DNA from 3 places in the Pseudonocardia sp. ICBG1142 genome. Region 3 is predicted to be linked to each of the others. Evidence: riboswitches for the same ligand, from Rfam matches in the RefSeq annotation. Region 3 holds a riboswitch; each other region holds the start of a gene.
The links. A riboswitch is a leader RNA that binds a small molecule or an ion and turns the genes downstream of it on or off. The one in region 3 is predicted to bind S-adenosylmethionine.

Region 1: linked by a shared signal. The riboswitch ahead of KPL59_RS02840 (GNAT family N-acetyltransferase) and the one ahead of thrC (threonine synthase) in region 3 are both predicted to bind S-adenosylmethionine.
Region 2: linked by a shared signal. The riboswitch ahead of KPL59_RS37385 (putative leader peptide) and the one ahead of thrC (threonine synthase) in region 3 are both predicted to bind S-adenosylmethionine.

The regions. Positions count from the first base shown of each region.
Region 1 covers NZ_JAHLJC010000004.1:81,714-91,231, forward strand. The annotation lists gene KPL59_RS02830 (amino acid ABC transporter ATP-binding protein) at 1-333, opposite strand, end outside; gene KPL59_RS02835 (amino acid ABC transporter permease) at 330-1,289, opposite strand; gene KPL59_RS02840 (GNAT family N-acetyltransferase) at 1,286-1,807, opposite strand; SAM riboswitch class I at 2,029-2,121, opposite strand; gene KPL59_RS02845 (ABC transporter ATP-binding protein) at 2,280-3,158, opposite strand; gene KPL59_RS02850 (glycine betaine ABC transporter substrate-binding protein) at 3,139-4,179, opposite strand; gene KPL59_RS02855 (ABC transporter permease) at 4,176-5,027, opposite strand; gene KPL59_RS02860 (OsmC family protein) at 5,725-6,210, shown strand; gene KPL59_RS02865 (LLM class flavin-dependent oxidoreductase) at 6,321-7,421, opposite strand; gene KPL59_RS02870 (LLM class flavin-dependent oxidoreductase) at 7,803-8,900, shown strand; gene KPL59_RS37395 (putative leader peptide) at 9,013-9,126, shown strand; gene KPL59_RS02875 (ABC transporter permease subunit) at 9,338-9,518, shown strand, end outside.
Region 2 covers NZ_JAHLJC010000004.1:32,054-41,571, reverse strand. The annotation lists gene KPL59_RS02655 (ABC transporter permease) at 1-443, opposite strand, end outside; gene KPL59_RS02650 (ABC transporter permease) at 1,184-2,059, opposite strand; gene KPL59_RS02645 (ABC transporter ATP-binding protein) at 2,070-2,870, opposite strand; gene KPL59_RS02640 (ABC transporter substrate-binding protein) at 2,899-3,993, opposite strand; SAM riboswitch class I at 4,577-4,671, shown strand; gene KPL59_RS37385 (putative leader peptide) at 4,677-4,775, shown strand; gene KPL59_RS02635 (LLM class flavin-dependent oxidoreductase) at 4,893-6,146, shown strand; gene KPL59_RS02630 (NtaA/DmoA family FMN-dependent monooxygenase) at 6,143-7,519, shown strand; gene KPL59_RS02625 (ABC transporter substrate-binding protein) at 7,516-9,147, shown strand; gene KPL59_RS02620 (ABC transporter permease) at 9,144-9,518, shown strand, end outside.
Region 3 covers NZ_JAHLJC010000031.1:1,258,297-1,267,814, forward strand. The annotation lists gene KPL59_RS30105 (hypothetical protein) at 1-229, opposite strand, end outside; gene KPL59_RS30110 (NAD-dependent protein deacetylase) at 550-1,395, shown strand; gene KPL59_RS30115 (hypothetical protein) at 1,400-1,582, opposite strand; gene KPL59_RS30120 (zinc-binding dehydrogenase) at 1,627-2,592, shown strand; gene KPL59_RS30125 (MarR family winged helix-turn-helix transcriptional regulator) at 2,814-3,242, shown strand; gene lepA (translation elongation factor 4) at 3,328-5,190, opposite strand; gene cynS (cyanase) at 5,425-5,889, shown strand; gene rpsT (30S ribosomal protein S20) at 6,060-6,323, shown strand; gene holA (DNA polymerase III subunit delta) at 6,438-7,406, opposite strand; SAM riboswitch class I at 7,547-7,700, shown strand; gene thrC (threonine synthase) at 7,707-8,975, shown strand; partial or broken gene KPL59_RS37875 (ComEC/Rec2 family competence protein) at 9,216-9,518, opposite strand, start outside.

The sequences.
Region 1 (9,518 bases), on a different contig from region 3:
CGTCAGGTGGGCGAACAGGTTGAAGCTCTGGAACACGAAGCCGATCCGGCTGCGCCGGCGCAGGATGCGCCGCTCCGGCAGCTCGTGCAACCGGTCGCCGACCCGCCGGTAGCCGATCAGCTCGCCGCCGACCCGGACCGTGCCGCGGTCGACCTTCTCCAGGTGGTTGATGGTGCGCAGCAGGGTGGACTTGCCCGACCCGGACGGCCCGATGACGACGGTGACCTCGCCGGGGGCGACGGTCAGGTCGACCCCGCGCAGCACCGGCAGCGGACCGAAGCTCTTGTGCACCCCGCGCAGCTCCACCATCGGGACAGTGCCGGCGGCGGTCATGCCGTGGCCCCCCGCCGGCGCCGTCCGGACACCGCGGCCCGCGCGCGTTGCAACGGGGTCGGTGGCAGCGTGCGCTGCGCGCCGCGGGCGTAGTACCGCTCGACGTAGAACTGGCCGACCGACAGCGCGCTGGTCAGCACCAGGTACCAGACGGCGGCGACAAGCAGCATCGGGATGACCCGTCCGGTCCGGGTGTAGATGACCTGCACCTGGTAGAAGAGCTCGGACAGCGCCATGATGTAGACCACCGAGGTGCCCTTGACCAGGCCGATCAGCTCGTTCGCCGCGGTCGGGACGATGATCCGCATCGCCTGCGGCAGCTGGATCCGCCGGAACCGGCGCCAGGCCGGGATGCCGAGCGCGGTGGCGGCCTCCAGCTGGCCGGCGTCGACGCCCAGGAACCCCGAGCGCACGACCTCGGCGGCGTAGGCGGCCTGGTGCAGGCCGAGCCCCAGCACCGCCGCGGTGACCGGGCTGACCAGCTCCATCGTGCCGAACTCGACGAACGACGGCCCGAACGGGATGCCGATCGAGAGCCGGTCGTAGAGCAGGGCGAGGTTGTACCAGAACAGCAGCTGCAGGATCAGCGGCACGGACCGGAAGATCCAGATGTAGGTCCAGCTGACCGAGCGCAGCAGCGGGTTGGGCGAGAGCCGCATCACCGCGAGCACCGTGCCGAGCACGAACCCGACGACGATGCCGAGCACCGTGAGCTGCAGCGTCAGCAGCACCGCGTTCACGATGGACGGGGCGAACAGGTAGCGGCCGACGGTCGGCCAGTCCCAGGCCGGGTTGGTGACCAGCGCGTTGACCGCCATCGCGGCCAGGACCGCCACCACCGCGGTCCCCGCCCACCGCCACGGGTGCCGGGCCGGGACGACCCGCAGGCCGGCGTCGTCGTCCCCGGTGGGCGGGACGGCGCCCGGGGCGGCCCGGGCCTCGGTGCGGCTGCTCACGCGAAGCCCCCGGTCAGGTACTTCTCGAACGGGTGCGGCCCGACCGTCTCCGGGTGCAGGGTCCGGTCGTAGAGCGGCGTGTAGCCCGCGGCGAGGTAGAGGTGGCGGGCCTCGGGCTGGCGCGGACCGGTCGTCAGGTAGATGCGCCGGTAGCCGCGGGCGGCGATCGTGTCCTCCAGCTCGGTGAGCACCCGGCGGGCCAGGCCGCGGCGGCGGTACGCCGAGCCGGTCCAGATCCGCTTGAGCTCGGCGGTGTCGGAGTCCCACCGGCGGAAGGCGCCCCCCGCGACGGGGGTACCGCCGTCGAGCAGCAGGACCACCCCGCCGGACGGTGGGGCGAACCGGCTCGCCTCGCGGAGGGTCTCGGCGTCGAGGTCGCCGAGGGTGTGGCCGTAGCGGACGCCGTACTCCTGGTCGAGCTCGACCAGCATCGGGCGGACGAGCGGGTCGGTGTAGGCGACCCAGCGGACCTCCGGACGGGCGGAGGTGGTGGGCGGAGCGGGGTGGAGCGCGGTCACGGTGGGGACCTCTCGGTGCGAGCGCTGCCCTCGGGCAGGCGGGGACCGGCCGCCCGCGGTGGCGGGCGGTCCGGTGCGGGGCACGGGTGGAGAGGTCAGCGACAGAGCGCGGCGCCGGTGCGGCACAGGTCGACGTGCCGGCGACGGACCCAGCGCAGCCGGATCCGGGCCCGCTGCCCGGCGTCGGGCCGGTGTCTCGCGGGGCGGTGGGGCATCGGGGTCTCCCATCGGACCCGGCGGTAGCACCCTGCCCGGAACGGGGCGGGTTGCTGCGGCGTCGACGAGCCGGGACTCTCGACCGCTCTGGATGGACCTCACCACTGCAGCCGACGCACCGATCCGGTGTCAAGCGCGGACCGGGAGATCGGTTGTGGCATCACCCAGTGGGACGGCACGGTGCCCGGGCGCAGTGGCGCACCCCGTCGGTGCGGGCGGATCGGCGGACGACCCGCCCGCGCCGCGGAGCGGGTGCTCAGGTCGCGGCGGCCTCCTTCACCGCCGCCCCGACCCGGGCCCGCAGCTCGGCGAACTCCGGCGAGCCGCGCAGCGCCTCGGCGTCCACACCGGAGCGCGGCAGGTCGATCCGCAGGTCCAGCGCGATCCGTCCGGGGCGGGCGGTGAGCACCACGACCCGGGAGCCGAGGAACACCGCCTCATCGGCGGAGTGGGTGACGAACACGCTGGTCCGGCCGGTCTCGTGGCTGACCCGGCGCACGTCGTCCTGCAGGCGTTCGCGGGTGAGCGCGTCGAGCGCACCGAAGGGCTCGTCGAGCAGCAGCAGGTCCCGGTCGGCGGCCAGCGCCCTGGCGATCGCGACCCGCTGCTGCTGGCCGCCGGAGATCTCCCAGATCCGCCGGTCCGCGACACCGGTGAGCCCGACCCGCTCCAGCAGCCCCTCGCGGGCCACGGGACGGTCGGACGGGTTCACCCCCGCGTACTTCAGGGCGAGGTCGACGTTGCCGCCGACGCTGCGCCACGGGAACAGCCGCGGCTGCTGGAACACCACGCCGGCGCCGACACCCGGCTCGGGTGCCCGGCCGGCGACGGTCAGCGTCCCGTCGGTGGGCCGCTCGAACCCGGCGACCAGCCGGAGCAGAGTCGACTTGCCGCAGCCCGAGGCCCCGACCAGCACCAGGAACTCGCCGCGCTCGACGGTCAGGTCGAGCGGTCCGAGCGCGTGGACCCGGTCCCGGCGGCCCGGGTAGGAGTGCCCGAGCCCGGACGCGGCGATCGCCGGCACTCCCTCCCCCGCCACGGCCCCGGTGTCGGGGTCCGTATCGGTGTCGGTGTCGGCGTCGGCGTCGGTGTCGGCGTCGGTGTCAGCGTCGGTGTCAGCCTGCGGCGAGGACATCCGGGAGACCCTTCGTGTAGATCGCCTTCTGGAAGGTCGCGAGGTCCGGCGCCGTGGGGATCTGCTTCTGCGCGGCGAGGAACTGGGCGGCGCTCTGCAGGTTCTGGGCGAGGTTGCCCGGGGCGCCGTCGGTGCCGAGCCACTCGGCGGAGGCCAGCTCCTGCGGGGACAGGAACACGCCCTGCTTCAGCTGGGACGCGGCGTTCTCGGGGGTCGTGCCGATCTCGGCGGCGACGGCCTGCGCGGCGGCCTGCGGGTCGTTGCGCACGGTCTCCAGGGCGCGGGCCTCGACCTTGCGCCAGGTGTCGACGACCTCGGGGTGCTGCTCGGCGAACGGGGTGGAGACCACCCCCAGGTCGAGGGTCGGCTTGCCGGCCGTGGCCAGCTCGCGGCTGGTGACCAGGGTCTTCCCGGTCTTGCGGAGCTCGTCGAGGGTCGGCAGCCAGGTGTAGACGGCGTCGACGTCGCCGCGCTCCCAGGCAGCCAGCGCGGCCTGCGGCTGCAGGTCGATCAGCTGCACGTCGGTGGGCTTCAGACCGGCGCGGTCCAGGGCGGCGAGCAGGCTGTAGTGCGAGGTGGACGCGAACGCGGTGGCGACCCGCTTGCCGCGCAACCCCGCGACGTCGGTGATCCCGGTGGCGTTGCGGGCGACGAGCGCCTCGTTGTCGCCGGCGACGTCGAGCACGAACGCGACCTGGTACGGGATGTTCAGCGGCGCGGAGAGCCCGCGGGCGACCGGGCTGGACCCGATCGCACCGAAGTCCAGCTCACCGGCGACGAACGCGGTGTTGATGTCCGCGCCGGAGTCGAACTTGGTCCACTGCACGTTCCAGTCGGGCAGGGCGTCCTCCAGCCAGCGGTTGTGCTTGGCGACCAGGTCGCCGCTGGGGAAGCTCTGGTAGGCGATGCGGATGGTCGGCTTGCCGGAGTCCTGCCCGGCAGGGCCGACGGCGCAGCCGGCGAGGACGCCGACGGCCAGCAGGCCCACGAGCAGTGCGGTCAGTCGGGTGCGGGTGGTCATGCTCGTCCCCTCCACGGAACGGTGCGGCGCTCGACGGCGCGCAGCAGCGCGTCGATCACCAGGCCGGAGATGCCGATCGCGAAGATGCCGACGAGCACGACCGGGGTGTTGTTGTAGTTGCTGGCGTCCTTGACCATCCCGCCGATGCCGGGGATGCCGTTGAACAGCTCGGCCGCGACGACCGAGGAGTAGGCGATCCCGACGGCCAGCCGGATGCCGGTGAAGGTCTCCGGCAGCGCCGACGGGACGATGACGTCCCGCACCACCTGGCCGCGGGTCGCGCCGAGCGCGCGGGCCGCCTCGACCAACCCGACCGGGGCGGCGGCGACGGCCGCCGTGGTGGCGACGGCCGCCGGTGGGAAGGCGGCGAGCGCGAGCAGGGTGATCTTCGGCGCCTCGTCGATGCCCAGCCAGATGACCAGCAGGAAGAAGTACGCCAGCGGCGGCAGTGCCCGCAGGAACGTCAGCCACGGCTCCAGGACCCGGCGGACCCAGCCGACGGTGCCCATGAGCAGACCGACCAGCACACCGACGACCACACCGAGGACGACACCGGCCAGGACCCGGCGCAGGGTCATGTAAAGGTGCTCCCACAGCAGGTAGCCGCCGTAGCCGCGGGTGCCGTCGTGGGTGGTCGACACCTCCACGAACGCGCGCCACACCGTCGACGGGTACGGCACGAACGTCTCGTTCCAGACCCCGCTCGCCGCGGCGGCCTGCCAGACGGCGAGGAACACCAGCACCGACAGGACCGGGAGCAGCGCGGTACGGGGGTCGAACGCCAGGCGGCGCGGGGACGGGGGTGCGGCACGAGCCGCCCCGGACGGGGTGTCGGTGGACGCGGACACGGTGGACCTCTCGGCGGGCACGGGGCGCGGACCGGCGCCGGGGTGGGCCGGGTCGTCCGCGCGCGGACGACGTGCCGGGGGGCGGCCGCAGGCGCGGCCGTCGGCACGGGTGCGGACGAGGGCTCCGTCGTCTGAGGGCTCGCCGGTCACGGTTCGGGTGCAGCTCGCCCTCCACCGGGGCCCGCGGGAGCAGGGGCCGGCGGGCCGGACGGGGCGTGCACGGTCAGCGGCAGCCGACCGTGCACCGGGGACGGTGGCCGGGCGTCGCGCGTCCTGCCGTCGTCCCCCGCGGCACCGTAGAACAGATACCGGACGGCTGTGCCGCGGACAAGGACGGACCCGCTGTCAGGAACACCACGCACCGGCCCCGTAACACCGGACGGACCGTCCCGGTCTCCCGACCGGCGGGACGGAGACCCACGTTGTCCGGACCGCGACCGCCGTTCGTCCACCGACCGGACGGGGGGGCGGGCGTGGCTTGCCGCCCGTGGAGCGGATCGGACACGATCGCTCCCGTGACCGGAACCGCGCGTCTCGTCGCGCGCCTGCACGTGGACCTGGGTCGTACCCGGTCCGCACTCTGTCGCTGACCCGGTCACCCCCTCGGCCCGCAGCCCACCGCACCCCGCCCGGCGGCGGTGCCGGCCCGCTGCGCACGCCCGTTCCCGCCGCACCGACCTCGTCCGGGAGGACACCCATGACCGCAGTCCGTCCGAAGCAGACCGTCGTTCCGTTCGTCGTGCACTCCGAGGGCACCGGGGTCTTCCAGACCCTGCGCCCCGAGGGCGACGCCGGGCACGTCTTCACCGCCGACGCCTACCCGGCCTTCGGCGGCGCCGACTCCGCGCCCAGCCCGCTGTTCTACGCACTCGGCTCCCTGACCTCGTGCAACCAGGTGACGGCGAGCCTGGTCGCGAAGGACCTGGGGATCCGCCTGGGCCACTGGACCTTCGAGGTGCACGGTGACCTCGACACCGCGGTGCTCGTCGGTGGCGCCGAGGGCAACGCCAACTTCGACCGGGTGCAGGTCCGGGCCACCGTCGAGACCGACGCGACGCCCGAGCAGTTCGAGCGGCTGGTGTCGGAGACCGCGCGGCGGTGCCCGGTCACCCAGCTGTTCGAGCGCAGCGGCCTGGAGTTCGCCAACGACTGGACCCCGGTGGCGCTGCCCGACGCCGACTGACCCGGCACCGCCGTCCCGCTCCCCGCACCGCACGGGCGGACCGGTCGCGCTGGACCAGTGCGACCGGCCCGCCCGTCGCGCCGGGCAGCGGCCGGTGGGAGGGGCCGGGGTCAGGCGGCGGCGGTGAACCCGGCCGCACGGCCGGCGTCGTCGGGGCCCCACAGCGTCGTCGACACCTCGCGACGCACCAGCGGCACCACCTCGGTCGCGAACCGGGTCAGCACCTCGTGCTGGCGTGCGTAGGGCAGCACCGGGTTGACCGACACCGACTGGACGTCGTGGCCGTAGGCCCCGTGGTAGTCGAGGATCTTCGCCGCGACCCGCTCCGGGCTCCCGACCAGCGCGGGGCCGTGCGCCACCGCCTCCTCGACGGTCGCGAACGAGGTGGCCTTGCCCGGACGGTCGTCCCCGGCGTGCGCGGCCCGCATCTTCGCGGCGAACCCCTCGTAGACCGGGCGGTACTCCGCGATCGCCTCGGCGTCGGTGTCGGCGAGGAACAGCCCGCCCGAGCCGGAGCCGACGTAGCCCAGCGCCGGGTCGTGGCCGTGCTCGACGAGCTTCTCCCGGTAGCGGTCGATGAGGACGCGGTAGTTCTCCCGCGGCTGCAGCGCGTTCGCCGAGAAGATCGGGTCGCCCCAGCGGGCGGCGAGGTCGACGGCGACGGTCGAGGTCGCCGAGCCGTGCCAGATCCGGAACGGGCCGGCGAACGGTCGTGGGAAGGTCGTCACGCCCGCCAGGTCGGCGTGGTGGGTGCCCTTCCAGTCCACCCCGTCCTCACGCAGCAGGCGGCGCAGCAGCTCGTAGTTCTCGGTGAGGTACTCGTACTGGCGGCCGAGCTCGAGCCCGAACATCGGGAAGTGCCGGTCCTCGTTGCCCTTCCCGATCACGATCTCCAGCCGGCCGCCGGAGAGCTGGTCGACCGTCGCGTAGTCCTCGGCCACACGGACCGGGTCGAGCAGCGACAGCACCGTCACCCCGGTGGAGAGCAGGATCCGGGACGTGGCCTGGGCGATCGCTCCCAGCAGCACGGTGGGCGCGGACGAGACGAACTCTCCGGCGTGCCGCTCGCCGACGGCGTAGGAGTCGAACCCCAGCCGCTCGGCGAGCACCGCGGTGTCCACCACCCGACGCAGCCGCTCGTGGGTGTCGACGATCTCGCCGGTCACCGGGTGCGGGGCGTGCGGAACGATGTCGAGAACCTGGAACCTCATGGGAAGCACCGCCTCACGCGCGGCCGCGCCGCACGCGTCGTCACCGGACGTGCCGGGTGGGGCCGGGCGCCGGCGGAGCGCGGGTGCGCCGGGGGCGTCCCGGCCGGACCGGGCCGTCGCGCGGTCCCGCGGGCGGGCGGCGCGGCGGGGCGGCCGACACGACGTCGACGGTAGCAAGCAGCACCGGGGTTGCGCCCCCGTCGCGCGCGGGGTGAGGATCGGCGGGCGACGGCGTCGCTCCGGGCCGTAACCGCCCGGAGCGCACCGCCCGAGCCCGCGCCCCGGCCCGCCCACGTCCCGCGTCGGGCTCGCCGGGGGCGCACACCCCTCGCCCGGCCCGGTCGTCGCGACCGCCCCGGGCACGTCCGGAGGGCTGCCGCCGTGCCCGTACCGCTGTCCGTACTCGACCTCTCCCCGGTGCCGGCCGGTTCGACCGTCGCCGACGCCCTGCGCGACACCCTCGGCCTGGCCCGCTCCGCCGAACGGGCCGGCTACGCCCGGTTCTGGCTCGCCGAGCACCACCTCAACCCGGGCGTCGCGGGGGCATCGCCCGCCGTCCTGATGGGCGCCGTCGCCGCCGCGACCACCACGATCCGGGTCGGTTCGGGGGCGGTGCAGACCGGCCACCGGACCCCCCTGTCGGTGGTGGAGGACTTCGGGACCCTCGACGGGCTGCACCCCGGCCGGATCGACCTCGGACTCGGCCGCTCCGGCGGGCCGCGCCCGCCGGCCCGCGAACCGGACGGACGCGGCGACCGCGTCGTCGACGGCGTGCTGATCCCCGCCCCGGTGTCGCTCGCCGCGCTCGCGACCTCGCCCCGGTTCCGCGCCACGACGGTCGCTCTGCGCCAGCCGGGGGCGCAGGCGCCGCCGTACGAGCAGTTCCTCGACGCCGTCGAGGGGCTGATCGCCGGCACCTGGGCCCCGGGCGGGGTGCAGGTCCGGGCCGTCCCCGGCGAGGGGGCCGGCCTGCAGACCTGGGTGCTCGGCTCCAGCGGCGGGGAGAGCGCCGTGCTCGCCGGGCGCCGTGGGCTGCCGTTCGCGGCGAACTACCACGTCAGCCCGGCGACGGTGCTCGACGCCGTGGCCGCCTACCGGGAGGCGTTCCGGCCGTCGGACCGGCTGGACCGACCGCACGTGATGGTGTCCGCGGACGTCGTCGTGGGCACCGACGACGCGCACGCCGCCCGGATCGCGGCGGGCTTCGCCCCGTGGGTGCACAGCATCCGCACTGGGGTGGGCGCCATCCCCTACCCCCGCCCCGAGGACGCCGAGGCACTCCCGGCCGACCCGGCGCTGGTGACCGACCGGGTCGGGACCCGCCTCGTCGGCGGACCGGCCGCCGTCGCCGACGGTCTGGAGCGGCTGCGCGCCGTCACCGGCGCCGACGAGCTGCTCCTGACCACCATCACCCACCGGCACACCGACCGGGTCGCCTCGCAGGAGCTGCTGGCGCGGGAATGGGCCACCCGAGCCTGAGATCCCACCCAGCGGGACGCACGGGAGCCGGCGGTCCGCACACCTCCTGTCACCCGTCCCGCGGTCCGGACACCGTTTTGTGAAGGTCCGGACGCCGTGGTCACCTGGTGGCATGAACACCGGCCGGCGCACCCCGTCACGCACGGTCGCCGTCGGTCCGGGCCGGGACCTCACCCGTCGTCGCCACGTGGACCTGCTCCGCCTCGCCGGCTGCACCTGTCGCTGACCGCGGCGATCCCGCCGCGCCGTGCCGCCCGTGCCGCGGGGCCGCCCCGTCGTGCGCCCACCCCTGCCCACCCCTGTCATCACCGTGAATCCCGGGAGCCATCGTGTCCACGACCTGGACCCCCGCACCGGCCGACGCCGGTGCACCACCCGCCACGCCGTCGTCACCCGTCGTCGCACCCGTCGCCCGCCGGACCCGGCGCCGCCCCGACCTGCGCCGCTGGATCTCCCCGGTCGCCCTGATCCTCGCGTGGCAGCTCGCGTCGTCGACCGGGCTGCTCGCCGAGGACGAGCTCGCCTCGCCCCTGCGGGTGGTGACCGCCGCCGTCGACCTCACCCGCAGCGGGGAGCTGCCCGAGGGGCTGCTGGTCTCGCTCGCCCGGGTCACGACCG
Region 2 (9,518 bases), on a different contig from region 3:
GGTTCCTCGCCGATGCCGAACCAGATGATCAGCAGCGGGATGAGCCCGATGACGGGCACCGTCCGCAGCATCTGCACGGGCGCGTCGATCACGTCCTCGCCGCGGCGGAACAGCCCGGACAGGGTGGCGAGCAGCACGGCGGCGACGAGGCCGATCGCGATGCCGGACAGCACCCGCACGCTCGACACGGCCACCGCACTCTGCAGCGCGCCGTCGGCCCACATCTCGGCGGCGGTGACCGCGACGGTCGCGGGCGAGGCGAGGACGTCGCGGGGGAGGACCCCCGTGCGCGACAGCACCTGCCACAGCACGATGAGCACGACCGGGGAGGCGGTCTTGACCACCCAGCGGGGCACCCGGTCCGGGCCTCGGGTGTGGCGGGTGCGGAGGGTCTCGACCTCGGGTGGGGAGCTGGTGCGCTCCCGTTCGGAGGTGGTCGTCATGGGGGCTCCTGGGGCTCGGAGGGCATGCCCGACCGGCCCGGGTCGCCGGTGCGGCTCGGGCGGTGCGGATGCCGGATGCGGATGCCGGACGCGGAGGTCTGGTGCGGAGGTCGGTGCCGGACGGACGTGGCGGTGTGGTGCGGGTGGGCCGTCGCCGGGCGGGTCGGGTGCGGGTGGGGCGCCGGCGGTGCCGGCACGCCGTGGCTCGACGCGCAGGGCGGCACGGTGGGGTCGGTGCCCTCGCGTCGGCCGGTGGGATCAGTGCTGCCGGGCGGTCCGGCGCCTCGGTGGGTCCGGTGCGTCGGCACTGTGGGGAACCGCCGCACCACCCCGGAACGAGGTGGACTCCGGCGGGAACCGTCCCGGTGGGCCGGGCGCCGGGCCGGCACCGCGGTCGTGGTTCGCCGGTGGTGCGGTCGCGGTCGCCGTCGGGTGCCGCGGTCGGCCGGGCGGTGCGGTCGGCGGCGCGGCGCGGCGGGACCGGTGTCAGGACCGACAGAGCGCCGACGCGACGCGCGCGAGGTCGATGTGCGCGCGCGTGGTCAGCGGAACCGGAACGGACATACGGTGACGGTAACCGGCCCGCGTCCGAAACCCAACCCCTGGAGTTGGGATTGGGGTCACGGCGTTTCGGCTGGTGGGAACGGTTCTGATCGCCCGTCCGGACACCCGGCAGCGCACGGCACGAGCGGGCCGTCCGTACGGGGTGCGTACGGACGGCCCGCTCGGGTGCCGGCGGGTCAGACGGTGAGGGCGAGCCCCCGGGCCCGCAGCACCCGTCGCTCCAGAGGGCGGAAGACCAGCAGCTCCACCCCGATGCCGACGATGAGGATCAGCAGGATCGCGGCGAACACCTGGGCGATGTCGTTCACGTCGGCGCCGTTCTTCAGGTAGGCGCCGAGCCCGACCCCCAGCGCCGGGCCGGCGGCGATGATCTCCGCGGCCATCAGCGAGCGCCAGGAGAACGCCCAGCCCTGCTTGCAGCCGGCGAGGTAGCCGGGCAGCGCCGCGGGGAGCAGCACGTAGCGGGCCATCTGGTAGCCCGTGGCGCCCAGCACCTGGCCGGCCCGCGGCAGGATCGGCGGCACCTGGTCGATCCCCGCCACCAGGCCGTTGGCGATTGAGGGCACCGAGCCGAGCAGCACGACGAAGAAGATCGTGGCGTTGGTCAGCCCGAACCACAGCACCGCGGCCGGCACCCAGGCCACCGACGGCAGCGACTGCAGGCCGGTGAGCAGCGGGCCGATCGCTGACCGGATCACCGGCACCTTGGCGACCAGGACGCCGAGCGGGGTGGCGATCACCAGGGCGAGCAGGAAGCCGAGCGCGGCCCGGCTGATCGAGGTCCACAGGATCGACCAGATCTCGCCGCTGGCGACCGTCGCGCCGAACGCGTCGGCCACCGCCCCCGGTGCGGGCAGCTTGTACTCCGGCGTGACCGCCGAGGCCCAGACGATCTGCCAGACCAGGACGATCAGGACGAGCGCGACCAGCGGTGGCAGCCAGGTCCGCAGGAACCGCTGCCACCACGGGGTGGTGCGCTCGACCGGGGTGTCGAGGGCGTCGAGCCCGGCTACCGCGGCGGCGGAGTCCCGGTCGTTGTCGACGACCGTCATCGAGGAGTCCTCACGCGGCATGGCTGGTGATCACCTGCCGCAGTCGTCCGGTGATGTCGTCGTGCAGCTCGGCCTGGGCCTCGGCGTCGTGTCCGTCGGCGGGCACCGACCATTCGCGGACCACGGTGCCGGGACGCGAGGACAGCAGCACGACCCGCTCGGCCAGCCGGACCGCCTCGCGCACGTCGTGGGTGACGAACACGATCGTCGTGCCGGTGGCCCGCCAGACCCGCAGGAGCTCGCCCTGCAGCACGTCTCGGGTGATCGCGTCGAGTGCGGCGAACGGCTCGTCCATCAGCAGCAGCCCGCCGGTGCCGGGCTCGTCGCCGAGTCCGGTCGCGGCGGCGAGCGCCCGGGCCAGCGACACGCGCTGGCGCATGCCACCGGACAGCTCGTGCGGCCGCTTCCCGCCCACGCCCTCCAGGCGGACCAGGGTGAGCAGCTCCTCGGCCCGCTCACGCCGGGCCGCCCGGCCGTGCCCGGCGAGCTTGAGCGGCAGCTCGACGTTGCGCAGCGCGGTCAGCCACGGCATGAGCGCGGCCTCCTGGAACATGAACGACGGTCGGGCGGACCCCACCGCGACCTCGCCCGCGGTCGGCTCGTCGAGCCCGGCGAGCAGGTTGAGCAGCGTCGACTTGCCGCAGCCGGAGGCACCGAGCACGCAGACGAACTCGCCGTCGCCGACCCGCAGGTCGATCCCGTTGAGCGCGGTCACCGCCCCGGGGCCGGTGCCGAAGGTCTTGGCGACCCCCGACAGCTCCACGGCCGTGTCGCGGGCCGGGGGGCGCCGGGTGGTGAGGTCGACGGTCATCGGTGGTTCCCCTCGTCGGTCGGGATGGTCAGTTCGCGGCGGCGAGACCGGCCGGGTCCACGGCGGCCTCCCCGGAGCTGGTGCGGACCGCGTCGATCGCGGTCGGGTCGAGGAAACCGGTCAGGTTCGCCTCGCTCTGCGCGATGCCGGCGGTGACGGAGTCCTTCGCCAGCTGCGGGAAGGTCGAGGCGAGCGGGTCGGTGTCGAAGGACAGCTCGGTGAAGGCGCGGTCGAGGATGTTCGCGGCCAGGGGCTTGCCGGTGATCTCGCCGATCGCGGCGTTGGACACGGTCTTGGCCTGCGCCGGGTCGCTGCGGATGAAGGAGATGGCGGCCTGCTCGCCGCGCAGGATCGCCTCGACGGTCTGGGGGTGCTGCTGCAGGAACTCGGTCCGGGCGATGACGACGGTGGTCGGGAACTTCCCGTCCGGCCACAGGGACTTCTCGTCGACCAGCACCTTCGCGCCGGCGTCGACCAGGCGCGAGCTCCACGGCTCGGGCAGCCACCCGCCGGCGAGCTTGCCCTGCTTGAACAGGTCGAGGGTCTGTGGGTTGTCGATGTTCTGGACGGTCACCGCGTCCGGGCCGTCCCCGATCGGGAGGTTGTTCTCCTCGAGCCAGGTCTTGAAGGCGATGTCCTGGGTGTTGCCCAGCTGCGGCGTCGCGATGATCTTGCCCTTGAGCTGCTCGGGCGAGGTGATGTCCGGGCTGGTCACCAGCTGGGCCCCGGCCGAGGTGGAGCCGGCGACCAGACGCACCGCCTCGCCGTTCGACTTGGTGAAGGCGTTGATCGCCGGGCCGGAGCCGATGAACGCGACGTCGATCGAGCCGCCGAGCAAGGCGTTGACCTGGTCCGGGCCGGCGTTGAAGGTCTGGGTGGTGAGCTTCGTGCTGCCCAGCTCCTTGGCGAACAGGCCCTGCTTCACCCCGACCAGCGCGGGGGCGTGGGTGATGTTCGGGAAGTAGCCGACGCGGACCTCGGCGGCGGGGGAGGTGGCACCTGCGGCGGTGGTGCTCTCGGCGGCGCGGGAGCAGCCGGCCATGAGTCCGAGCGCGGTCAGCAGCGCGAGCAGGACGGCGGCGGTGCGCACCCGGGAGCCGGGGCGCAGGACGTGCGGGGACATCGCGGGACGGGGTCCTTCCGTGGTGGGCGGTGGGCGGTCGGGACGACCGCGGCGCGCCGGGTCCGGCCGGCCGGGACGGCGTGCCGGGATGCAGGACGGGTGGCGGGCCGGACCGGTGTCCGGCGGGCGATCCCGGTTCCGGCGGATGCGTCGGACGCCGGACGTGTGGCGTTACCGTCCGCGGAAGAGCGGGGACCGGTACGGCTCGGTCAGCGACAGAGCTCGCTGTAGGCGGGGGCGCGCCGGCTCGGCCAGAACGGCTCGAGGCCGGTCGGACGCACCGGCACCGCACGCCGTGCGGCTCGGGCCGGCTGGTGGGGGGAGGGCTCGGTCGCACCCCCTGCGAACCGGTGGGGGCGCGAGGGCCTCCGTCGGCTCGTCGTCACCCGACCAGGGTGCGTCGTGGTCACCTCTCCGGACAACCTGGTGTCCACCCCCCCAGGAAAGCGACCGGCTTGTCCGGACAGGTCGAGCCGGTTAGGCATCCCGATTCCGCCGGTCGGGAGCTTCGGTGCGGCGGGGATCACTGGGCCGGCTCCGCGGGTTGACACCATCGGGCACGGGCTCCCTACAGTCGGGGTGCACACCATCCGGAGCGGCCGAGAGACCCGGCTCGACGACGCCGCAGCAACCCCCCGCATCAGCGGGTGCGGGTGCTCCAGCCGGGTTCGATGGAGGAGATCATGCGGTCGATCGCGGAGCAGGTGCGCGGCGCGCACCACCCTCGGTACCGGCGCCACGTCGACCTGATGCGGGTGGCCGGCGCGACCTGTCGGGCCTGACACCGCCCCGTCCCGCGCTGCGCCTCGCCCCGTCGGCGCCCCGTCGGCGGTGGCGTCCGCCCCCGTGACGTCCCACCCGTTCCGTCGCACCCCGTGCGACGAGGAAGCGATGCCCTCATGTCCACAACGGACACCTCAGGCCGGCCGCTGCACCTGGCCGTCGCGCTCGACGGCGCCGGCTGGCACCCCGCCGCCTGGCGCGAGCCCGGGACCCGGCCCGGCGAGCTGTTCACCGCGCGCTACTGGGCCGACCTCGCCCGCACCGCCGAGCGCGGGCTGTTCGACCTGCTCACGATCGAGGACGGGTTCGGCCTGCAGTCCGGGGACCACCTCCACGGGGCACAGCGCCGCACCGACCGGGTCCAGGGACGCCTCGACGCCTCGCTGGTCGCCGCCTTCCTCGCCCCGCTGACGTCGCGGATCGGGCTGGTCCCGACTGTCACCACCACCCACACCGAGCCGTTCCACGTCGCGTCCGCGCTGGCCACCCTCGACCACGACAGCCACGGCCGTGCCGGCTGGCGGGTGCAGACCTCGGTCCGCGCCGACGAGGCCGCCCACTTCGGGCGCCGCACCGTCCCCGGGCTGCGCCGCGCCGACCTCGACACCCCGGCCGGCCGCGCGCTGGTCGCCGAGCTGTTCGGGGAGGCCGCCGACGTCGTCGAGGTCGTCCGCCGGCTGTGGGACTCCTGGGAGGACGACGCCGAGATCCGCGACGCGCTCACCGGGCGCTTCGTCGACCGCGACAAGCTGCACCGGGTCGACTTCGCCGGGGAGCACTTCGGCGTCGCCGGCCCCTCGATCGTGCCGCGTCCGCCGCAGGGCCAGCCGCTGGTCCTGTCGCTGGCCCACGGCTACGAGCCGGCGTTGCTCGCCGCCCGGGTCGGCGACGTCGTGGCCACCACCCCGCACGACGCCGACGACGCCGCCCGCATCGTCGCCCAGGTCCGCTCCGCCGAGGCCGCGGCGGGCCGCACCGCGCCGCCGCTGCGCATCCTCGGCGACGTGGTCGTGGTGCTCGCCGACACCCAGCGCGTCGCCCGCGAACGGCTCGCCCGGCTCGACGCACTCGACCCGCTCTCCTCCGACGCCCCGATCCTCGCCACCACCCCCGCCGGGCTCGCCGACACCCTGCTGTCCTGGCGCCGCGCCGGGCTCGACGGTTACCGGCTGCGCCCGGCCGTCCTGCCGACCGACCTCGACGCCGTCGTCGACGGCCTGGTCCCCGAGCTGCAGTCCCGCGGCGCGTTCCGCACCGCCTACGGCGAGACCACCCTGCGCGAGCGCTTCGGGCTGCCCAGGCCCGCCAGCCGCTACGCCGCCGGGGCCGGGTCCGCCGTCGTCCCGACCTTCTCCGGAGCCACCGCATGAGCAACAGGAAGCAGATCGTGCTCGGCGCCTACTTCCCGGGCGTCAACCACGACACCGTCTGGAGCGACCCGGCCTCGGGCAGCCACATCGCCTGGGAGTCGTTCGAGCACTGGGCGCGCACCGCCGAGCGCGGGCGCCTCGACCTGCTCTTCCTCGCCGAGGGCCTGCGGCTGCGCACCCGCGGCGGGGAGATCTTCGACCAGGACGTCGTCGGACGCCCGGACACCTTCACCGTGCTCGCCGCGCTGGCCGCGGTCACCGAGCACATCGGTCTGGCCGGGACGATCAACTCCACCTTCAACGAGCCCTACGAGCTGGCCCGCAGGTTCGCGACGCTGGACATCCTCTCCGGCGGGCGCGCGGCGTGGAACGTCGTCACCAGCTCCGACGCCCCCACCGGCGAGAACTTCCGCCGCGGCGCCTACCTCGGCCACCACCAGCGCTACGAGCGTGCCGGGGAGACCCTCGCCGCGGTCCGGGCGCTCTGGGACTCCTGGGGTTCCGACGCCGTCGTCGCCGACCCCGCGTCGGGCACCTTCCTGCGCGACGGCCACGTCGGCGACTTCGCGGTCTCGGGCAACCAGTTCGACATCGCCGGGCGCTTCACCACCCCGCGCAGCCCGCAGGGCCACCCCGTCGTGCTGCAGGCCGGCGAGTCCCCGGCCGGTCGCGACTTCGCCGCCGCGTCCGCCGACGCGATCTTCTCCCGGTACCAGAAGTTCGACGAGGCCCGCGCCTTCTACGACGACGTCAAGGCCCGGGTCCGCAAGGCCGGCCGCGACCCCGACGAGGTGCGGATCCTGCCCAGCGCCGGCGTCGTGCTCGGCGACACCGACGCCGAGGCCCGCGAGCGTCACGAGTACATCCACGACCAGCAGGTCGACCCGTGGACCTCGATCGTGCTGGCCGAGATGGTCTGGAACCGCGACCTGTCCGGCTACGACCCGGACGGGCCGCTGCCCGACGTCGAGCCCACCCCCGAGGCCCCGAAGTGGATCGAGGGCCGGGCCCCGCTGACCCAGGACGCGCACGCCACGGTCGCCGCCTGGCGCGAGCTCGCCGACGCCCACGGGTACTCGCTGCGCGAGACGGTCAAGCACGTGTTCGACCGCGCCGTGTTCGTCGGGACCCCCGAGCACGTGGCCGACGAGATCGACCGCTACGTCCAGAACGACGCCTCCGACGGGTTCATCCTCGGCTCCCACGTCAGCCCGACCGGCCTCGACGAGATCGTCGACCGGGTGGTGCCGATCCTGCAGGAGCGCGGGGTGTTCCGGACCGACTACACCCCGGGCGCGACGCTGCGGGAGAACCTCGGTCTCGCGCACCCGTCGCGGTTCGGCGAGCGCCACACCCCGGCTGTGACGGCGTGAGCCGCCGGTTCGGGTCCGGGCGGGGCGTGACCGCCGGCCGCTGCGCGGTGCTGCTCGCCGCCACCGCGCTGGTCCTCACGGCCTGCGGATCGGGCGCCGGTGGCGCCGGTGACGATGTCGGGCCGCCCCGTCCTGGCGGCACCCTGGTGTTCGCGGTGTCCTCGGACCAGGGCTGCGCCGACCCGCAGCAGGTGCAGAGCAACTACTCGATCTACTCGCTGCGCCAGATCGTCGACTCGCTCACCGACCAGGACCCGTCCACCGGGGCGATCGTGCCGTGGCTGGCGACCCGCTGGTCGTCGAACGCCGACGCCACCGCCTGGACCTTCACGCTGCGCCAGGGCGCGACCTTCTCCGACGGCGCCCCGGTCGACGCGGCCGCGGTCAAGGCCAACTTCGACCGGGTCGGCTCGCTCGGCGCCCGCGGCAGCCTGCCCAAGGGCTACCTGGCCGGGTACGTCGGCACCGACGTCGCGAGCCCGACCGAGTTCACCGTCCGGTTCTCCCGGCCCAACGTGCAGTTCCTGCAGGGCACCTCCACCCACAGCCTCGGCCTGCTCTCCCCGGCCAGCGCCGCCCGCTCCGACGACGAGCGCTGCGCGGGCGTCGTCGGCTCCGGGCCGTTCACCCTCGAGCGCTACGCCAAGAACGACGTCACCGTGCTCGCCAAGCGGGCCGGCTACGACTGGGGCTCGCAGCTGTTCACCCACCCCGGCGAGGCCTGGCTCGACCGGGCCGAGTTCCGCGTCGTCCCCGAGTCCGGGGTGCGGGCGGGCAGCGTGCAGTCCGGCGAGGTCGACGCGATCGCCAGCGTCGGCCAGCAGGACGAGGCCCCGCTCACCGCGGCGGGCGTGCAGCTCCCGGCCCGGCCGAACCCCGGCCTGCCGTTCGGGATCACGTTCAACCAGGGCACGCCGCTGGGTGCCGACGCCGCCGTCCGGGAGGCGGTGAGCCGGGGCATCGACCGCAACGAGGTCGTCGCCGCGGTGTACCCGAGCCAGACCCGCGCGGCGACGAGCCCGCTGTCGTCGACGACGCCGTCCTACGCCGACCAGTCCGCGCTCGTCGGCTACGACCCGGCCGCCGCGACCGCCGCCCTCGACCGCGCCGGCTGGGTGCCCGGTCCGGACGGCATCCGTGCCAAGGGCGGGCAGCGGCTGACCGTGCCGCTGACCTTCGCGCAGAACATCGGCACGACCAAGCCCGCGCTGGAGCTGATCCAGCAGCAGCTGCGCCGGATCGGGATCGACGTGGCGCTGCGCGAGGTCCAGATCGCCGAGACCCAGGCCGTCCTCGACGGCGGTGACTTCGTCGCCGCGTGGGGCAACCTGACCCGGGCCGACCCGGACATCCTGCGGTCGACCTACGGCACCGACGGAGTCAACCGGTACCGGTTGCCCGACGGGCCGCTGCAGGCACCGCTGCTGGCCCAGGCCGCGACGGTGGACCCCGCGCGGCGTGCGGCACTCGTCGGGCAGGCGCAGGCGCTGCTCGCGCAGCGCTTCGACACCGCGCCCGTCGTCGAGCTCACCACGGTGCTCGGCGTCGGCCCGGACGCGCACGGGGTCGCGTTCGACGCGTCCTCGCGCATCCAGCTCCACGACGCCTGGAAGTCCGACGCGCGATGACCCTTCCCTACCTGCTGCGCCGCCTCGGGCTCGCCGCCGTCGTGCTGTGGGCGGCGTGGACGGTCAGCTTCGTCGTGCTGTACCTGCTGCCCGGTGACCCGGTCGCGACCATGGCGTCGGCGTCGGACGGCGAGCCGGTCTCCCCGGCCGAGCTCGCCGCCCCGCGCGCCCGCTACGGCCTGGACCAGCCGCTGCCGGTGCAGTACGTGACCAAGCTGTGGGCCGCGCTGCACGGTGACCTCGGGACCTCCTTCGTCAGCGGGCAGGACGTGCGGACCGCCGTCGCCGAGGCGCTCCCGCCGACCCTGCAGATCGCCGCGGCCGGGCTGGTCGTGGCGGTCGTCGCGGGCACCGCGGTCGCCGTCGCGGCG
Region 3 (9,518 bases):
CACCGGACAGCTCCGCCGCGGCCCATCCCGCGATCACCCCGCGACCGCCGGACCAGCGGGACACCGCCCGGCACCGGTCGGCGTGCCCGAGCGGGACGAGGTGCCGGGCGGCCCAGGTGTCGGGCAGCACCCGGACGAACGCCGGCCCCTGCAGCCGTCGCGCCGTCACGAGACCGGCTCGGACAGCGGCCGAGCCGCGGAAGATCAGGGGCCACCCCGGTACGTCCACCGGCGCAGGATCGCCGGGACACCGCGCCGGGCGGGGCCGTTCGGCGTCCCCGGTGTGCGATCGCGAACCAGTTCGGTCGCCGGGGTGCGCCGAGTGGCACACCACGGACCCGGGACCGGCCCCGACGGGTTCACCGCGTACCACTCGGCGGGCACGTTCGGCGCCCCGGCGGGGCCGAGCGCGTGCGGCGGGGCGAGAGGCGTGCGGCAGGCGGGGGGTGCTCGGCGGAGCGGGAGGTGAAGCGGAGGGGCGGCGGGGCGGGGCGGAGGCGCGGGCCGTCGGAGCGCGGGGAGCCACCGGGCGCGCCTACCCTGGAAGGCATGCCCTCCCCCGCCGTCACCACCGACCCGGGTGCGGCGCTGGATCTGCTCGCCGGGCGACGCCTGGTCGTCCTCACCGGGGCCGGGCTGTCCACCGACTCCGGCATCCCGGACTACCGCGGCCCGGGCTCGCGCCCGCGCAACCCGATGACCTACTCCGAGTTCGTCTCCGGCGAGGCCGCACAGCAGCGGTACTGGGCACGCAGCCACGTCGGCTGGGCCCGGATGCGCCGCGCCGACCCCAACCCCGGGCACCGCGCGCTGGCCGCGCTGGGGGCCGCGGGCGTCGTCGACGGGCTGGTCACGCAGAACGTCGACGGCCTGCACACGGTGGCCGGCAGCCGCGGCGTCGTCGACCTGCACGGGCGCATCGACGAGGTCGTCTGCCTGGACTGCCGACGGATCACCGCCCGCGACGCGCTGGCGGCCCGGCTCACCGCGCTGAACCCCGGCTTCACCGAGGCGCACAGTGCGCAGGTCGAGACCGCCCCGGACGGCGACGCCGCGGTGGAGATCACCGACGGGTTCCGGATCGCGCCGTGCGCATCCTGCGGCGGGGTCCTCAAGCCGCACGTCGTGTTCTTCGGGGAGAACGTGCCGAAGGACCGGGTGGCGCGGTGCTACGCGATGGTCGCCACGCTGACCCCCGAGGACGGTGCGCTGCTCGTCGCCGGGTCCTCGCTGACCGTCATGTCGGGGCTGCGGTTCGTCCGGGCCGCCCACCGGGCGGAGGTGCCGGTCGTGATCGTCAACCGCGGGGCGACCCGGGGCGACGAGCTCGCCGACCCGCGCGTCGACGCGGGCTGCTCGGAGGCCCTGACCGCGCTGGCGGCCCAGCCGGTCTGAGTGCTCAGGCCCTGCCGTCGCGGCGCCCGCGGGGCGTGTCGAAGCGCCGGGTGGCGCGGTCGACCCCGATCGCGACCAGCGCGCACGCGGGCAGGACCACCACCGTCACGAACACGACCTGCACCACGAACGGCAGGCCGGTGAGCCACAGCTCGAACGCGTCCCAGCCGTCGATGATCGTGCGCACACTCCACACGGTAGTCCCCGCGCCCAGGCATTAGGTTCGGGGCCATGTTCGCTGTCTACGCGCAGGAGCCCAACGCCGACGCTCCCCTCGACTCCCTCGTCGTGGGCGAGCGGCCCGACCCCGAGGTCCCCGACGGCTGGGTCTCCGTCACCGTCTCCGCCGCCAGCCTCAACATGCACGACCTGTGGACGCTGCGCGGGGTCGGCATCAAGCCCGACCAGTTCCCGATGATCCTCGGCTGCGACGGCGCCGGGACCCTCGACGACGGCACCGAGGTCGTCCTCTACCCGATCATCGGCGACCCGGACTGGCGCGGCGACGAGACCCTCGACCCGAAGCGCACCCTGCTCACCGAGCGCCACCAGGGCACGATGGCCGAGAAGGTGATCGTCCCGGCGCGCAACGCGGTCCCCGCCCCGAAGGGCCTCACCCCCGGCCAGGGCGCCGCGCTCGGCACCGCCTGGCTGACCGCGTACCGGATGCTGTTCACCAAGTCGGGCCTGCAGCCGGGCCAGACCGTGCTCGTCCAGGGTGCCTCCGGCGGCGTCTCGACGGCGCTGATCCAGCTGGGCCGCGCCGCGGGCCTCCAGGTGTGGGTCACCGGCCGCGACGAGGAGAAGCGCGCGCTGGCCGAGCGGCTCGGCGCGCACGCCACCTTCGAGTCCGGCGCGAAGCTGCCGGGCAAGGTCGACGCCGTCATGGAGTCGGTCGGCGAGGCCACCTGGAAGCACTCCATGCGGGCACTGCGCCCCGGTGGCCGCATCGTCCTCTGCGGCTCCACCTCGGGCCCGAACCCGCCCGCGGACCTCCAGCGGCTGTTCTTCCTCCAGCTCGAAGTGGTCGGCTCGACCATGGGGACGCGGCAGGAGCTCGTGGATCTCATGAACTTCGTCGCGACGGCCGGGATCGCGCCGGAAATCGGGACCGAACTGCCGATGGACTCCGCGAAGGAGGCGTTCGAGGCGATGTCCGCGGGGCGGACGGCGGGGAAGATCGTCCTGACCCGCTGATCCGTTACGAGATCCGGGTGTGATGCATTCGTGATGTCGTTGGGTCACGTCAAGCGGTCTACGAAATGCCTGGTCGTCGCCCTGTCGGTCATCGCTGCGTGACGACCGCCCGGCGCTCGGGGGACGTTTGCCCAGGACAGGGTCGGATTTCGCCCGTTCGGCAAGTACAGTGCGTCATCGTGACCGAGCCTTTCAGTCGACGGGCGTCGGGGACTGCCACCATGGCTGCCCCGACGCCTGGAGCCGCGGGTGTCGTCGAGTTCCTGGACCGGGTCGACCACGCCGTGGCCACAGCCCTGCCCACCAACCCGTCCTCGACGGACGTCAGCCGTGACGGCTGGCGCGTCCTGTTGATGCTCGCCCGCGGCACCGGCCGCAGCATGGGCGAGGTCGCGGGACACACGTCGCTGCCCGCCCCCACGGCCACCCGGATCGTGGACCGCCTCGTCGAGAAGAAGCTGGCCTACCGGTCGGCCGACCCGCTCGACCGGCGCCGTGTGCTGGTGCACCTGTCTGCCGAGGGACGGACGGTCGTCGAGTCCGTCTGCCAGCGGGTGCAGCGCATCCTGTCGCCGCGCCGTGCCCCCGCCGCCCGGCCCGCGCCGTGCGGCGGGCCGATCCCCGGCCCCCGGGCAGGCCTGGCCATGTAAGCGGCCCCCGCGCTCCCCGCCCCCCACCACGTACACGTCGGGCCCGACTCCCCCGCTGGGAGTCGGGCCCGCTTCGCGTCCGGGGCTACTTCTTGGGCTTCTCGGTGGCCGTACCGCCCCCGGTGGACAGCGCGGCGACGAAGGCCTCCTGCGGGACGTCGACGCGGCCGATCGTCTTCATCCGCTTCTTGCCCTCCTTCTGCTTCTCCAGCAGCTTGCGCTTGCGGGAGATGTCGCCGCCGTAGCACTTGGCGAGGACGTCCTTGCGGATCGCGCGGATCGTCTCGCGGGCGATGATCCGGGCGCCGACGGCGGCCTGGATCGGCACCTCGAACTGCTGGCGCGGGATGAGCTCGCGGAGCTTGGTCGCCATCGAGGTGCCGTAGGAGTACGCCGACTCCTTGTGCACGATCGCGGAGAACGCGTCGACGGCCTCGCCCTGCAGCAGGATGTCGACCTTGACCAGGTCGGCGACCTGCTCGCCGGCCTCCTCGTAGTCGAGGCTGGCGTAGCCGCGGGTGCGCGACTTCAGGTTGTCGAAGAAGTCGAAGATGATCTCACCGAGCGGCATCGTGTAGCGCAGCTCGACGCGGGTCTCGGACAGGTAGTCCATCCCGCCGAGCTGGCCGCGCCGGCTCTGGCACAGCTCCATGATGGTGCCGACGAACTCCGACGGCGCCAGGATGGTGATCTTGGTGATCGGCTCGCGGACCTCGGCGACCTTGCCCACCGGCCAGTCGCTGGGGTTGGTCACCTCGATCTCCTCGCCGTCGTCGGTGGTGACCTGGTAGACGACGTTGGGCGCGGTGGAGATCAGGTCGAGGTCGAACTCGCGCTCGAGGCGCTCGCGGGTGATCTCCAGGTGCAGCAGGCCGAGGAAGCCGCAGCGGAAGCCGAAGCCGAGCGCGGCCGAGGTCTCCGGCTCGTAGGTGAGGGCGGCGTCGTTGAGCTGCAGCTTGTCCAGCGCCTCGCGCAGGTCGGGGTACTGCGAGCCGTCGATCGGGTAGAGCCCGGAGTAGACCATCGGCTGTGGCTCGCGGTAGCCGGTCAACGGGTCGGTGGCCCCGTTGCGCTTGGAGGTGACGGTGTCGCCGACCTTGGACTGGCGGACGTCCTTCACCCCGGTGATGAGGTAGCCGACCTCGCCGACGCCGAGGCCGTCGGACGGCTTGGGCTCCGGGGAGACGATGCCGATCTCGAGCAGCTCATGCTCGGCGCCGGTGGACATCATCTTGATCTTCTCGCGCGGCGAGAGCTTCCCGTCCACGACGCGGATGTAGGTGATGACGCCGCGGTAGGTGTCGTAGACCGAGTCGAAGATCATCGCCCGGGCGGGCGCGTCGGCGTCGCCGACCGGGGCGGGGACCTGGGCGATGACGGCGTCGAGCACCGCCTCCACACCCTCACCGGTCTTCGCGCTGCACCGCAGCACGTCCTCCGGCTCGCAGCCGGTGATGTGCGCGATCTCCGCGGCGTAGCGCTCCGGATCCGCGGCGGGCAGGTCGATCTTGTTGAGGACCGGGATGATGTGCAGGTCCTTCTCCATGGCCAGGTACAGGTTGGCCAGGGTCTGCGCCTCGATCCCCTGCGCGGCGTCGACCAGCAGGATCGCGCCCTCGCACGCCTCGAGCGCCCGGGACACCTCGTAGGTGAAGTCGACGTGGCCCGGGGTGTCGATCAGGTGCAGCACGTGCTCGGTCTCGACGCCGTCGGCGTTCTTCGCGGTCCACGGCAGCCGGACGTTCTGCGCCTTGATCGTGATGCCGCGCTCGCGCTCGATGTCCATCCGGTCCAGGTACTGGGCCCGGGCGTCACGATCGCTCAGTACCCCCGTGACCTGCAGCATCCGGTCGGCCAGGGTCGACTTCCCGTGGTCGATGTGGGCGATGATGCAGAAGTTCCGGATGCGCTCCGGCGGGGTGAACGTGCGGTCGGCGTAAGTCGTCACTCGGCTGTACTCGGCTTTCGCTCATGCGTGGGGCTTCGGGCACTTCGGGTGCTCAGGGCACTCGGGGCTCGGGGCACTGGGACCCATCGTCCCATGTCGGGCCGGGCGGCCGCCGTGGTGGCACCGCAGGTCGTCACACGCTGTTCACGCCGGGCGTCCCCGCGTTGCCCCGACGCGGCCGATCGCGCACGATCGAACGGCCAGGAGCCGAGTCCCCAACCCGGAGGAGTCACCGTGTCGGTCACCCCCGTCCCCCCGCTCGACCGGCTGAGCGCGGCGCGTGTCGTGCTCGCCCGGAAGAAGAAGCTGGGCCTGACCTGGGACAAGATCGCCGAGGCACTGGGCCGCTCGCTGGAGTGGTCCACCTCGGCCCTGCTCGGGCAGCAGACGCTGACCCGCGAGCAGGCCGAGGCCGCAGGCTCCCTGCTGGACCTGGACGACGACGTCGTCGACGCCCTCACCCTCCCGCCGGAGCGCGGCGCGGCCGCGGTGGACCTCACCGACCCGCTGGTCTACCGCCTCTCGGAGATGGTGCAGGTGTACGGCACGACGATCTCCGAGCTGGTCCGCGAGGAGTTCGGCGACGGCATCGTGTCCGCGATCGACTTCGAGCTGGACCTGCAGCGCGTCGCCGACCCGAAGGGCGACCGGGCCGTGATCACGCTGAACGGGAAGTTCCTGCCCTACCGCGTCTGGTGACCCGGAACAGGGGGCGAGGACGCCGCTGGTAACCTTGTGCGTCGAGCGCTCGGCGTGCTCGCCCGAAACGGCCTGGACCCTCTCTCCAGTGATGCTGTTCGGTGCCGCCGGAGCGGACCCGGACGTACACAAGACCAGCCGACCAGCAGGCAGGAAGACCAGAGGCAGACGTGGCCAACATCAAGTCGCAGATCAAGCGTGTCAAGACCAACGAGAAGCGCCGGCAGCGCAACAAGTCGGTGAAGTCGTCGGTCAAGACCGCGATCCGCCACTTCCGCGAGGCCGCCGACTCCGGCGCCGACAACGTCGTGGAGCTGCAGCGCAAGGCGGCCAAGGCCCTCGACAAGGCGGCCGGCAAGGGCGTCATCCACAAGAACCAGGCGGCGAACCGCAAGTCGGCCCTGGCCAAGCGTCTCAACGACGTCCAGGCCTGAGCCACCCCAGTTCCCCCACGACGGCGCCGCCCCATCGGGGCGGCGCCGTCGTCGTGTTTCCGGACCTGTCGTGCCCCCGGGCCGGAGCCCGTGCGCGTGCTGCGGGCGCGGGGCTCAGCGCGGGGTGCGGGCGGACACGACCGCCAGCACGGCCCGCTCCAACGCGTACCCCGCGTCCGCGGCGGCCCCCTTGACGTCGGCGTTCACCCGGGCGGTCGCCGCGATGGCGACGGCGAGCTGCTCCGGACGCCACTGCCGGACCGTCTGCTGCGCCTTGCGGATCTTCCACGGAGGCATGCCCAGCTCACTGGCCAGCCGGTTCGGGTCGCCCCGCCCGGCCGAGCCGACCTTGGCCAGGGTGCGCACCGAGTCCGCGAGCGCGTCGGCGATCAGGACGTGCGGGACACCGAGCACCAGCGCCCACCGCAGCGCCTCCATCGCCGCCCGCCGGTCCCCCGCGACCGCCGCGTCGGCCACCGCGAAGCCGGAGGACTCGGCCCGGCCGCGGTGGTAGCGCCGCACCCCGGCCTCGTCCACGGCACCGCCGGTGTCCGCGACGAGCTGTCCGGCCGCGGCCGCCAGCTCCCGCAGGTCCGACCCGACCGCCTCGACCAGTACCGCGAGCGCACCGGGGGTGATGGTGCCGCCGTGGCGGCGCACCTCGTCGCGCACGAAGTCCGACCGCTCGTCGGCGCGGGTGATGCGGTTGCAGGTGACGGTGTGCGCCCCGGCCTTGCGCATCAGGTCCAGGACCGCCTTGCCCTTCGCCCCCCCGGCGTGTTGGACCACCAGCACGATCCCGTCGGCCGGGTCCTTCACGTAGTCGGCGAGGGCGGCGGTCATGTCCTTGTTCGCATCCTGGCCATGGGTGAGCACGATCACCCTGCCCTCCGCGAAGAGCGAGGGGCTGAGGTGCCCGGCGAGCTCGCCGGGTGCCACCTCGGAGGTGCGGAAGCGGCGCAGCTCGGTCTCCGGATCGCGCTGCCGGGCGCGCCGGACCAGGTCGGACACCGCCCGCTCGGCCAGGAACTCCTCGTCCCCGACGACCAGCTGCAGCGGGCCCGGTTCGCTCGTGCTGCTCACACCCCCATGGTGGCCCACACCCCCGACAACGGGTGAGCCGCGTCCCGGCACGACGACCTCGTCTGGCGGTGCGGTGCCCGGTTCGCGTACCGTCGTCGTCGATTCCGGCGCTCGGCGTCCGGAGCACCACAACCGCATATGGCTCATCCAGAGGGGCAGAGGGAACGGCCCGTTGAAGCCCCGGCAACCGGCGTCGCACGACGATCCGCCCAGACCTGCGCGTTCCGCGCGGCGAGGACGTCGACGAACACGGTGCCAATTCCGGCCCGCCACCTCCGGCGGGACAGATGAGGAGATCTCGTGACTCTCACTGCTGCGCCCGAAACCACCTCTGCCTACGACCTGGGCTCCGCGCGCGCGCTCGCGTGCCGCGAGTGCCGCCACGAGACCCCGCTCGCCGCGGAGTTCGCGTGTCCGCGCTGTTTCGGCCCCCTCGAGGTGGCCTACGACTTCCCGACGGTCACCCGCGCCTCCATCGAGGCCGGCCCGAAGTCGATCTGGCGCTACAAGGACCTGCTGCCGGTCCCCTCGACCGTCGAGCAGCACGCGAACACCGAGCCCGGCCTGACCCGGCTGATCGAGGCCGACAACCTGGCCCGCGCCCTCGGCGTCCGCAAGATCTGGATCAAGGACGACACGGGCAACCCGACGCACTCGTTCAAGGACCGCGTCGTCGCCGTCGCGCTCGCCGCCGCCCGTGAGCTCGGCTTCTCGGTGCTGTGCTGCCCCTCCACGGGCAACCTCGCCAACGCCGTGGCCGCCGCGGCCGCCCGTGCCGGCTGGGACTCGGTCGTGCTGGTCCCGTCCTCGCTGGAGCAGGCGAAGATCGTCACCACCGCCGTTCGCGGCGGCACCCTGCTCGCCGTCGACGGCAACTACGACGATGTCAACCGGCTCGCCACCGAGCTGGCCGCCGAGCACGAGGACTGGGCGTTCGTGAACGTCAACGTCCGCCCGTACTACGCCGAGGGCTCGAAGACCCTGGGCTACGAGGTCGCCGAGCAGCTCGGCTGGCGGCTCCCGCAGCAGGTGGTCGTCCCGGTCGCATCCGGCTCCCAGCTCACCAAGATCGACAAGGGGTTCACCGAGCTCGGCACCCTGGGTCTGGTCGAGCCCACCCCCTACACCGTGTTCGGCGCCCAGGCCACCGGCTGCTCGCCGGTCGCGCGGGCCTTCGAGGCCGGTCACGACGTGATCCAGCCGCAGAAGCCGGACACCATCGCGCGCTCGCTGGCGATCGGCAACCCGGCCGACGGTCCGTACGTCCTCGACTCGGTGCGCCGCACCGGCGGCTCGGTCGGGCACGTGTCCGACGAGGAGGTCGTCGCCGGCATCCGGCTCCTGGCCCGTACCGAGGGCGTGTTCGCCGAGACCGCGGGCGGGGTCACCATCGCGACCACCAAGAAGCTGCTTGAGGCCGGGGCGCTCGACCCCGACGCCGAGACCGTCCTGATGATCACCGGTGACGGGCTCAAGACCCTCGACGCCGTCTCCGGCGAGGTCGGCCCGACGGCGACCGTGCCGTCGACGTCCTCCGCGGTCCGCGAGGCGCTGGCGAACCGGGGCTGACCGGCCCCGCCGGCCGGGAGCCGGACGGGGGTCGCCACGCGCGACCACCGTCAGCCCGGCCGGGTCGTCGCCGGTCAGGGCCAGGTCACCGGACCGGTCGGTGCGTGCGACCACGATGCCCGCCCCGGCCAGCCGGTCCACCAGCTCCGGGTTGGGGTGCCGGTAGCTGTTGCCGTTGCCGACGCTGATCACCGCCGCACGCGGCGCGGCGGCGGTGATCAGGTCCGGGACCACCTTGCGGGACCCGTGGTGGGGCATCTTCAGGACGTCGGCCCGCAGGTCGGCCCCGGAGTGGAGCAGATCGTCCTGGGCGGCCAGTTCGGCGTCGCCGGTCAGCAGGATCGTCGCGGCCGGGGTGGTGGCGCGCAGCAGCAGCGAGATGTCGTTCACCGCCGTCCCGTCGTCGCCGTCGACCGTCAGGGGCGGGTGGACCGGGCCGAGGACCTGCAGGCGCAGCTCCGGCCACCCCAGCTCCATCCCGCGCACGAGCCCCACCACGGGAGCCCCGGCCCGCTCGGCGTGCCGGGTGATCTCGCGCAGCCC